One region of the Anaerobacillus sp. genome, then DNA from elsewhere that is predicted to be linked to it. Evidence: predicted binding sites of a transcription regulator. Region 1 holds the regulator's gene; the other holds the start of a gene.
What was found. Region 1 encodes CtsR, which represses protease genes until heat stress. Its sites were predicted from a motif close to ATGGTCAATAAAGGTCAAACA; they were not measured.
Positions count from the first base shown of each region.

Region 2: a site for CtsR is predicted at 1,875-1,895, ahead of clpP (ATP-dependent Clp endopeptidase proteolytic subunit ClpP). Genes of this name have one in related genera too.

Region 1 is NZ_JBKBWN010000025.1:283-5,903, reverse strand. Features, by position in the region: gene clpC (ATP-dependent protease ATP-binding subunit ClpC) at 31-2,475, opposite strand; gene mcsB (protein-arginine kinase McsB) at 2,500-3,573, opposite strand; gene mcsA (protein-arginine kinase activator protein McsA) at 3,573-4,109, opposite strand; gene ACK4M9_RS20835 (CtsR family transcriptional regulator) at 4,132-4,599, opposite strand; gene ACK4M9_RS20830 (MgtC/SapB family protein) at 4,723-5,436, opposite strand.
Region 2 is NZ_JBKBWN010000014.1:91,464-97,182, forward strand. Features, by position in the region: gene whiA (DNA-binding protein WhiA) at 1-472, shown strand, start outside; gene ACK4M9_RS17620 (HPr family phosphocarrier protein) at 650-907, shown strand; gene clpP (ATP-dependent Clp endopeptidase proteolytic subunit ClpP) at 1,074-1,658, opposite strand; gene rpoN (RNA polymerase factor sigma-54) at 2,307-3,632, shown strand; gene ACK4M9_RS17635 (glutaredoxin family protein) at 3,660-3,896, shown strand; gene ACK4M9_RS17640 (sugar-binding transcriptional regulator) at 4,209-5,240, shown strand; gene gap (type I glyceraldehyde-3-phosphate dehydrogenase) at 5,385-5,719, shown strand, end outside.

The sequences.
Region 1 (5,621 bases):
GAAGGCACATCATTCTCCTAGCAAAAACTATTAAACGGTTGGTGTTCTTGTATTGCCTTCTACGACAAATTCATTATCTTTTACATCAAGAGTTACCTTTTGTCCTTTTTGAATGGTACCCCTTAGTAATTCCTCTGACAACCTGTCTTCTACATGTTTTTGTAACGCCCTACGTAATGGACGAGCCCCATACTCAGGATCATAACCTTCGTCAGCAATTTTTGCTTTAGCTGCTTCCGTTAGGTCAAACTCTATTTCGTGCTCTAGTAACCGTTTTGTTAGTGTATCTGCCATTAGAGAAACAATTTCTTTAATATGCTTTTTCTCTAATGAATGGAATACGATAATTTCATCAATGCGGTTCAAGAATTCAGGACGGAAGCTCTTCTTAAGCTCACCCATTACCTTTTCCTTCATATCTTTATATTCTTGACCTTCAGTTTCAGTTGTGAAGCCTAGATATTTATTTCTCTTAAGCTCACTCGCCCCTACATTAGATGTCATTATTACTGCTGTGTTTCTAAAATCAACAGTTCTACCTTTTGAATCTGTTAAACGACCATCTTCTAAGACTTGAAGTAAAATATTAAATACCTCTGGATGCGCTTTTTCAATTTCGTCAAAAAGTATTACAGAATAAGGCTTTCTTCTGACCTTTTCTGTTAATTGTCCACCATCATCATGACCAACATATCCAGGAGGTGAACCAACTAGGCGAGATGTTGCATGCTTCTCCATGTACTCTGACATATCGATACGTATAACTGCATCTTCGTCACCAAATAGCGTTTCTGCTACAGCGCGAGCCAACTCAGTCTTACCGACACCAGTAGGTCCCAAAAATATAAATGAACCAATCGGACGTTTCGGATCTTTTAACCCTGCTCTTGCACGGCGAATGGCTTTTGAAATTGCTTTAACAGCCTCTTCTTGACCAATCACACGCTGGTGGAGTATTTGTTCCATATTTAATAATCTTTCCGTCTCTTCTTCAGCAAGTTTCGAAACTGGAATACCCGTCCAGCTAGCTACAACTTGAGCAATATCTTCGGTTGTAACCTCTGTATTCTCCTGGCCTTGCTTTTCTTTCCACTCTTTCTTAAGGCCATCAAGCTCTTCGCGAAGTCTTTGTTCACTATCACGTAATGAAGCTGCTTTTTCAAACTCCTGACTTTGTACAGCAGCGTCTTTTTCTTTTCTTGTTTCTTCTAGTCTTTGTTCTAGTTCCTTTAAGCTTGGTGGAATCGTGTATGATCTTAGACGTACTTTTGAAGCTGCTTCATCGACAAGATCTATCGCTTTGTCTGGAAGAAAGCGATCTGAAATATAACGATCAGAAAGCTTTACGGATTCCTCTATAGCTTCATCGGTAATTGTTACACGATGATGTGCTTCATAACGATCTCTTAACCCTTTTAGAATTTGAATCGACTCTTCTATAGATGGTTCCTCAACTCGTATTGGTTGGAAACGTCTTTCTAAGGCAGCGTCTTTCTCAATATATTTACGATATTCATCTAATGTAGTAGCTCCAATACATTGGAGCTCTCCTCTTGCTAATGAAGGTTTAAGGATGTTAGAAGCATCGATAGCTCCTTCTGCTCCTCCTGCACCAATTAGTGTATGAAGTTCATCAATGAATAAAATGACATTGCCAGCTTGGCGAATTTCATCCATTACTTTTTTCAGACGATCTTCAAATTCACCGCGATATTTCGTACCTGCAACAACTGTCCCCATATCAAGTGTCATAACTCGCTTACCTCGAAGTGTTTCTGGCACCTCATTGGCAATAATCTGTTGAGCAAGCCCTTCAGCGATAGCTGTCTTACCGACACCCGGTTCCCCAATCAATACTGGGTTATTTTTTGTTCTACGACTCAACACTTGAATGACTCTTTCAATTTCTTTACTACGACCGATAACTGGGTCTAATCCTTCTTCTTTAGCCATAGCTGTTAAATCACGCGCTAAACTATCTAACGTTGGTGTATTAACATTAGAGGCAACTCCGCCTTGTTGACTACCACTTGAAGCTTCATTACTCCCAAGAAGTTGAAGTACTTGCTGGCGTGCTTTATTTAAACTTACACCTAAATTATTTAAGACTCGTGCTGCAACTCCCTCACCTTCGCGAATTAAACCTAATAAAATATGCTCTGTTCCTACATAGGAGTGACCTAATTTTCTAGCTTCATCCATAGATAATTCAATAACTTTCTTTGCTCGAGGAGTGTAGTGAATAGTCTTTGCACCATCTTGGCCTTTTCCAATAAGTGTTTCAACTTCATTTTGAATTTTGTCAGAACCTAAACCAAGACCTAAAAGTGCTTTAGCGGCAATCCCTTCACCTTCACGGACTAACCCTAATAAAACATGCTCTGTTCCAATGTTGTTGTGTCCTAAGCGAATTGCCTCTTCTTGAGCTAACGCTAAAACCTTTTGCGCTCTTTCAGTAAATCTTCCAAACATCATAATTACTCCACCTCCGAATATTAGTTAAATTCTTTCTATTTCTAACTTTAGACGTTCCCTAATTAATGCTGCTCTACGTTCATCTCGTTGGTCTGCTGATAAAATTTCTCCGGCATATTGCTGTAAAAAACCCGGTTGAGTCAGTAACATTAGTTCATTTAGAATGTTTGCAGATATACCGTTTAAAATATTTAAATCAATTCCTAATCGTACATCTGATAATCTTTGTGAGGCCTCTTTTGACTCAATGGTCCTCGCGTATGCAAGAATTCCATATGATCGATATACTCGATCTTCTAAATGAAGCTTTGAAGATTGTAACAGCATTTCCCTAGCAGCTCTCTCTTGGTGTATAAGTTGGAGGACAACTCCTCTTAAGTCTTCAACAATATCCTCTTCAGATTTTCCAAGAGTTATTTGATTTGAAATTTGAAAGAGGTTACCTAAAGCTTCGCTACCTTCACCATAAATTCCTCTAACAACTAACCCTAATTGGTTAATAGCAGGCAATATTTTATTTAGCTGTTTTGTTAGAACTAATGCTGGCAAGTGCATCATGACAGAAGCTCGTAACCCTGTCCCTACATTTGTTGGACAGCTTGTTAAAAAACCTTTATTTTCATCAAATGCATAATGCAATTTCTCTTCAATCCAATCATCAATTCCATTAGCGAGGACTAGACCTTCACTAATTTGAAACCCAGGAAATAGACATTGAATACGTAGATGATCTTCCTCATTAACCATAATACTAATAGACTCATCTTGACTTAATAATACCGCACCTTTTTTCGATACATCAGCTAACTGAGGACTAATAAGGTGCTTCTCAACTAATACTTTTTTTTCATTTGGCTTCATCTCATCCATTTCCAGAAGTTCGAATGGCCCAAAAGTATCATACTGCTTACCTTCAAAATGATCTCTCACTTGCTTTACAACTAAGCTAGCTTCGTCAATACTTGAAATTATCGGGAATGAGTAATCTTTCAAGTTTCTCGCTAGTCGAATTCGAGTACTAAGTACAATTTCAGATTCAGGACCTTCGTGATTCATCCAAGGACTAATCGCCTCACTAATGAATTTCTCTAGTGACATCAATTATCCCCCCTGTTCTGTTGACTTGGTTTTTCTAATGAGCGTATTTCATCTCTTAGCTTTGCTGCCTCCTCAAACTCTTCTTTCATTATATGTTGTTGTAATTGTTGTTTAAGTTGTTCAATTTGTCGATGTAAGTGAATATCTTTGCCAATTCTTTTCGGGATTTTCCCTATATGTGTTGTATTACCGCTATGAACCCTTCTTAACATTGGATCAAGCTTCGCACTAAATGTATGATAACACTGGGCGCAACCAAATCTCCCGGCACGAGCAAACTGATAGATTGTCATTCCACATTTATCACATGCTAACTCTTTTTGTTGAGGGGGCCGATTTGAAGAACTAGGCATAGCTTGTTCAAAGTTTAATAATCCTGATAATAGTTGATGAATTGAAAAACTATTTGAACCTGGAATATATTCTCCCTTTTCCCGAGCACACTGATCACACAAATGAATTTCAGTTTTATTACCATTTAAAATTTTTGTAAAATGTAACGTTGCATCTCTTTTATTACACTCATGGCATAACATGATAACTCTCCCCTCTATAATATTATTCATACTTGAATTTAAGAGTAGAAATCATTGCTTTTAATATATTGGATCGTAATTGATCCCGATAAGGTAAATGTAAGTTTAAAACGGTTCGATCAGTTGCACTTCGAAGAAGATTTGCCTCTCTCTTCGTAATTGCACTTTCTTCATAAAGGCGAAATATAATATCTTCAGCGCCACTTTGACTTATTTTATCACCTAGTAGAGTTAGCATTTGATCATAAAGCTCAGCTTTGTTATGTGCTTTCACTTTAATTATTCGAATAAAACCTCCGCCGCCTCGTTTACTTTCTACTAAATAACCTTTTTCAACCGTAAATCTTGTGCTGATAACATAATTGATTTGAGAAGGAACACACTGAAATTGTTCTGCTAATTCACTCCGCTTAACTTCAACTAAGTCACTTTCGCTCTTTAGTAAAATCGTTTTTAAATAATGTTCTATAATGTCAGAAACATTTTTCACCAAACCCCTCCTCTCATGCAGTAGTTTGACTTTGACTATCTTTGACTTTAATTTTATTATAACCATTTTTTCGAAATTATCAACTATCTGCACTCATTATTGCCATCTCAATATTTTTATATCCTATAAAGAATATACTTTATGAACTTGATCTAACCTGTATAGCTTATCTATAGTTGTTAACTTAACATCTTGATTAGGATAGAGAACTTTTATTTGATATCTAAGTAAATTTTCAAACTCTGACGAATGATCCCTTTCCACCATTACTTTTTTTACTTTTACCTGGTTTTCTTCCAATATATTAATGATAGACAGTAATGTTGTATCCTGAGGTGTAGCATGAATAACAACTGCTTCCAGACCTTTCTTTTTCTTGAAAAATGAATCTTCTACTCTATTTAGAAAAATTAAACTTAATATTACGATCCCTGTAGTAAAAACACCTGCAAAATACATTCCAACACCTATCGATAATCCTATACCCGCTACTACCCAAATAGATGCCGCTGTTGTTAAACCACGGACTGAGACACCTTGGACGATGATAGTCCCAGCTCCTAAAAAACCTATACCACTCACCACATATGCAGCTAAGCGTGACGGATCAAAATTAACAAACTCAGCATTTTGTTCCATATATTCTTGAAAGCCAAACATTGCTAATAGCATAATTAAACAGGCTCCAACACACACTAGTAAATGAGTTCTAAATCCTGCTGGATGTTTATTATACTCCCTTTCTACCCCTACGATTCCTCCTAAAATTGCTGCAAACAGTAAACGCACCATTATTGTTACCGTATCGGTATTAACAAAGGAATTAAAAAACTCCATACTATCATCTCCCTACATATTAAACAAATCTCTGTATGCGTAGGTTATAATCAGAGATACTAAAAAATAATGTTTATTATTATATGCAACTTCAAATGTCATTATATTTATCTAGAATATATAGTTTTGAAAATAACGAAAAATATAGAAAAGCTACTGACTCAATCCTATGAGATACTTCATTG
Region 2 (5,719 bases), on a different contig from region 1:
GCTTTGGAAGCTTGTAAATTCTTATGACCTTAATGCTAAAATCTTAGAAAGAAAAAAGGGATTTATTGTTTACATTAAAGAAGGCGAAAAGATCACCGAGTTTTTAAACATTATAGGAGCGCATCAAGCACTTCTATTTTTCGAAGATGTTCGTATTATGAAAGACATGAGGAATTCAGTTAACCGTCTGGTCAATTGTGAAACCGCTAACTTAAACAAAACAGTTGGTGCGGCAATGCGGCAAGTCGAAAATATCCGTTTTATTAAGCGAGAGGTTGGTCTAAATATCTTGCCTGAAAGGTTAAGGGAAATTGCCGAACTAAGGGTTAACCATCAGGACGTAACACTAAAAGAGCTCGGAGAAATGGTTTCGTCAGGGAAGGTAAGTAAGTCTGGTGTTAACCACCGCCTTCGAAAAATTGATGAATTTGCAAATAAACTTCGAAATGGTGAGTCCGAATTCAAGTTTTAAACGTATAGTAAGAGGTAAATAAACATCAATAATTATTTTAAGGATCCAATACCTTAATCGAGCTATATTAATCTAAACGTAGTTTCGAATGGTTCATACGCAACTATATTAGAATTTAGTAGCGAAAATAATGAATGATGAAACGAAAGTAAATGACAATTAGGAGGAGAGAAAGAGATGGTAGAGAAAAATGTCGTAGTGAACCGTAAGTCTGGATTACAAGCAAGACCTGCAGCACTATTTGTACAAGAAGCGAATAAATTTAATTCAGATATTTTCATTGGAAAAGATGGTAGAAAAGTAAATGCGAAGAGCATTATGGGAATTATGAGTTTAGCTGTAGGTTCAGGAAAAGAAATTACAATTATTACGGATGGTAAAGACGAAGTAGAAGCCCTATCAGCATTAGTATCGTTTGTCGAAAAGGCAGAATAACGATTACGTTAATAGTTATAAGTGTAGACTGTAAAGTTGTGAAGGTTAGCCATGTCGTATAGCTTTAGGCTTCATCGTACGAATGCAACTTCCAACACTTTACAATCTACACTTATCAAAAAAAGCCGTCCATTGGTGTTAATCACCTTGGACGGCTTTTTTAATATTATTTCTTCTGTGTAATTACTTCGTCGATCATACCATATTCTCTTGCTTTCTCAGCAGTCATAAAGTTATCGCGCTCTGTATCACGTTCAATCACTTCAAGTGGTTGACCAGTACGTTCTGCTAAAATCTCATTTAATTTTTCACGCATTTCGATAATACGTTTTGCGTGAATTTGAATATCAGTAGCTTGACCTTGAGCGCCACCAAGTGGTTGGTGAATCATTACTTCACTGTTTGGAAGCGAGTAACGTTTGCCTTTTTCACCAGCAGCTAGAAGGAAAGCTCCCATTGATGCTGCCATCCCAATGCAAATCGTTGAAACTTTCGGCTTAATAAATTGCATCGTGTCGTAAATCGCCATACCAGCAGTAATTGAACCGCCAGGGCTATTAATGTATAAAGAAATGTCTTTATCAGGATCTTCAGCAGCTAAGAATAGAAGCTGAGCAACAATTGAGTTTGCAACATTGTCGTCAATGGCACTCCCTAACATAATAATGCGGTCTTTTAAAAGGCGCGAATAAATGTCGTAAGCGCGTTCGCCACGGTTTGTTTGTTCAATAACTGTAGGGATTAAATTCATAAAAAACTCCTCCTTAAAATTTGTTTGGATAAGTGAGAATTTCATAATTACTTTAATCGAGCTATATCATCGAAATGTAATTGCGAATGGTTTCTACGCAGATACATTTAGAACTTAATAGCGAAATTAATGAATGATGAAATTCATAAAAGCGAATAGCGACTGCAAAATGCGGCTATTCCTTTATTGAACTAATTGTATGTATATCATAATCTAAAGGTCAGTGAAGGTCAAAGGATTTACATTGATTATGATAAATTGTTACTTAGCAGAGTGCATATGCTATTGTTACTACTTCGATATCTTTTGCTAATTTCCTTCCTTCAACTTTCCCTCATTTTTAATACATATTCATCTTAACCGAAACTATACAATTTAAACCAAGATAATTTAAGTAGTGGAGTTGTAACAACATCGGTAAGGGAGATGCTACCATTATGCCAAGAAAACGGGATCGTCATTCCTTTTTTGATATGAGAAAGTAACTATACCTGTAATATACTCGAAATATAATTAGTTAACTTTTTCTGAATAAAGACGAAGATAGTTTGAATATAAATAGTTATGAAAACGTTTACAAAACTGAAGTGAAATAACTTCACTGAAAAACGAAAACATAGTATGATAGAGTCTATGGGAGGTTGAGTAATGAATATGGATTTTGGTTTGTATCAACAACAGTCAATGAAGTTAGTTATGACAAACGAATTGCGCCTCGCAATTTCCATTTTGCAATATTCAACTCATGAATTAATGGCGTTTATTGAAGAACAACAATTAGAAAACCCACTTCTTGAAATAAAAGAAAAAGAACGAGCGAAAATTGAGATAGATTATCCAAAAACGGATGACTGGAAAACTTTCGATGGTGAACATACATCACCCCTAGATTACTTAAGTAAAAATGAAGCGAGCCTTCACAATCACTTGGTATCACAAATCCGATTCATGCCATTGACTGACCGAGACAAGAAAATTCTTCATTACTTCATAGATTCCTTAGATGATAATGGATATTTTATCGGTGATTTAGATGAGGCTGCATCCCGTTTGGGGATTACAGAAGAAAAAGCGTTATCTAGTTTACAAGTACTACAGTCGCTTGATCCGATTGGAGTTGGTGCTAGGTCGTTGCAAGAATGTCTCCTCATCCAATTGAGAAACTTTGAGCAGAGAAACAATGTGGCTGAAAAAATTGTAGAAAGCTATCTAACGATGTTCGCGAATAAAAAGTGGAAGGAAATCGCGAAAGAGTTGGCTATTTCCCTAGAAGAAATCCAGTCAGTTGCAGATTTGATTAAAACCTTGCAACCGAAGCCTGGCGCGATGTTTAACACTGAACCACTAACGTATATTAGTCCTGATGTCTTTATAGAAGTTATTGATGATCAACTTTATATCACAAATAATGACCAACTTTTGCCGAATGTAACAGTTAGCACTCAATATAAAGATCTCCTTCAAAAAGCGACCGATGAAAATTCGCAAAAATATGTTCAACAAAAATACCAACAAATCTTGTGGCTTGAAAAAAGTCTAAATCAACGTCAGCAAACGTTACTAAAAGTAACAGAAGCAATTGCCAAGCACCAGGAAAATTTCTTTAAGTATGGTTATGAATTTTTAAAGCCGTTAACACTAAAAGAAATTGCAACCGAAATTGACATGCATGAGTCGACAGTTAGTCGCGTCACGACACAAAAATATGTGCAAACACCTAAGGGCTTGTTTGAATTAAAATACTTTTTCAGTTCTAGTCTTAAAGGTGAGAGCGGAGCAACTGCTTCCTCATTATCAGTCAAGGAAACAATAAACAAAATAGTGGATCAAGAAAATAAGCAAAAACCACTATCAGACCAGAAGATTGTATCAATTTTAGAAAAAGACCACGCAATTAAAGTATCACGGCGCACGGTTACAAAGTACCGTGAAGAATTAAATATTCCGTCATCATCAAAGCGGAAACGATTTTAAAGTTGCTCGCATTAACATGGAGGTACTATGAACGTTAAATATTATACGAAGGAAAATTGCTCGTTATGTGATAAGGGACTTTTAATCCTAGAAAGAGTTTCAAAAGAAATCCCTCTAGAAATCGAAATGGTTGATATATATCAAGACGACGAGCTCCTTGAAAAATATCAAATTATGATTCCAGTTGTTGAGATTAATGATGTTGAAGTCGATTTCGGTATTCTTTCTGAGGCGAAAATCCGCGCGTTTTTAGCTAGCTTATAAATGAGTCTAAAAATAAATTAGAAATTTAAATTGGTGAAATTTCAACCCCTAAAACCATTAAAGCGCTTCCAATTGTGACAATAAAAAAAATACCTGAATTAGGCTTGATATGTAATATAATCCTTGTTACACTAACACTGTAATAAGGATTTATTTATTTTCCCAAGCGGAAACAGTGGAAAACGAAGCTGGCGTAAATTTTACGAAAGCAAAGTTTTTCTAATTTTTTAACCCTTATGGGACATAATATGTCTATGGGGGACATTGGAAGTCCCGTGTACAACATAGGTCAAAATCGATAAGGGGATTTTTATGAAGTTATTATTAGACATTCAGAAAAAGTTATTACCGGATCTTTTAGATGTGTTAGGCGTTCGCTTTCGAATTTTGCGCTTTATTCGCTTAATGCAACCGATTGGTCGCAGAAGTTTAGCAACAAATTTAGGGATGTCAGAACGCGTATTACGTAGCGAAGTGACATTTTTAAAAGAGCAAGGCTTAATCAACATGGCGACATCGGGGATGACCTTAACTGATGAAGGAAAAAGTGTACTAACAAAGCTAGAAGAAATTATGAGTGACATTTTTAATTTAAAAAATGTTGAGAACCAACTTAAGCAATGTTTAGGACTTTCTGAAGTTATTGTTGTACCAGGAGATAGTGATGCAGCACCATGGGTTAAAAACGAAATGGGGCGAGCAACTGTCCAGCTAATGAAACGAACACTAGCAGGTGAAACGTCTAAGATAGTCGCATTAACTGGTGGAACATCGATGGCAGCTGTTGCTGAAATGATGACTCCAGATAGTGAAATGAAGGAAACGCTATTTATCCCAGCTCGTGGCGGTTTGGGCGAGCAAGTGGAAAATCAAGCAAACACGATTTGTGCAACGATGGCAAGAAAAGCAGATGGGCATTACCGCTTGCTCCATGTGCCAGACCAACTAAGCCAAGACTCTTACACTTCACTGATGGAAGAGCCGAAAATCAAAGAAATTCTTGCACTCATCCGTTCGGCTAATTTAGTCGTCCACGGTATAGGTGAAGCGACGATAATGGCGGAACGTCGCAGCTCTTCAGAGGAAATTTTACAAAACCTTAACAAAAAACAGGCAGTTGCGGAAGCATTTGGTTATTATTTCAACCAAAATGGGGATATTATCCATAGAGTACTAACGATTGGATTGCAGCTAGAAGATGTCGTACATATTAAATCGGTCGTTGCTGTAGCAGGTGGTGCCTCGAAAGCTCAGGCAATCTCAGCGTTTATGAAACAAAAAACAAGTAACATCTTAGTGACAGATGAAGGTGCAGCAGAAGCAATTTTACAAATGCACTCATAAAAAGGCTACATTGATAAACACTATAACTTGTACTAAAAGAGTTTAGCGTAAGACAATTCGAGGTAGTAGAATTATATAGGTTATTTAAGGGGTTTACCCTTTATAATAAATAGTTTCAGCTTATTCTAAGGAGGAATATTAATTATGACAACTAAAGTAGGTATTAACGGATTTGGACGTATTGGACGCGTGGTATTCCGCGCAGCATTAAATAACCCTAACGTGGATGTAGTGGCAATTAACGATTTAACTGACGCTAAAATGCTAGCTCATCTTCTAAAGTACGATTCAGTTCACGGGACATTAGATGCGACTGTTGAAGCTGATGGTGAAAACCTAGTAGTAAACGGTAAAGTAATTAAAGTTACTGCTGAAAGAGATCCAGCTAAATTAGCATGGGGCGAGCAAGGTGTTGAAGTAGTTGTTGAATCTACTGGTTTCTTCACAAAGCGTTCTGACGCTGCAAAACATTTAGAAGC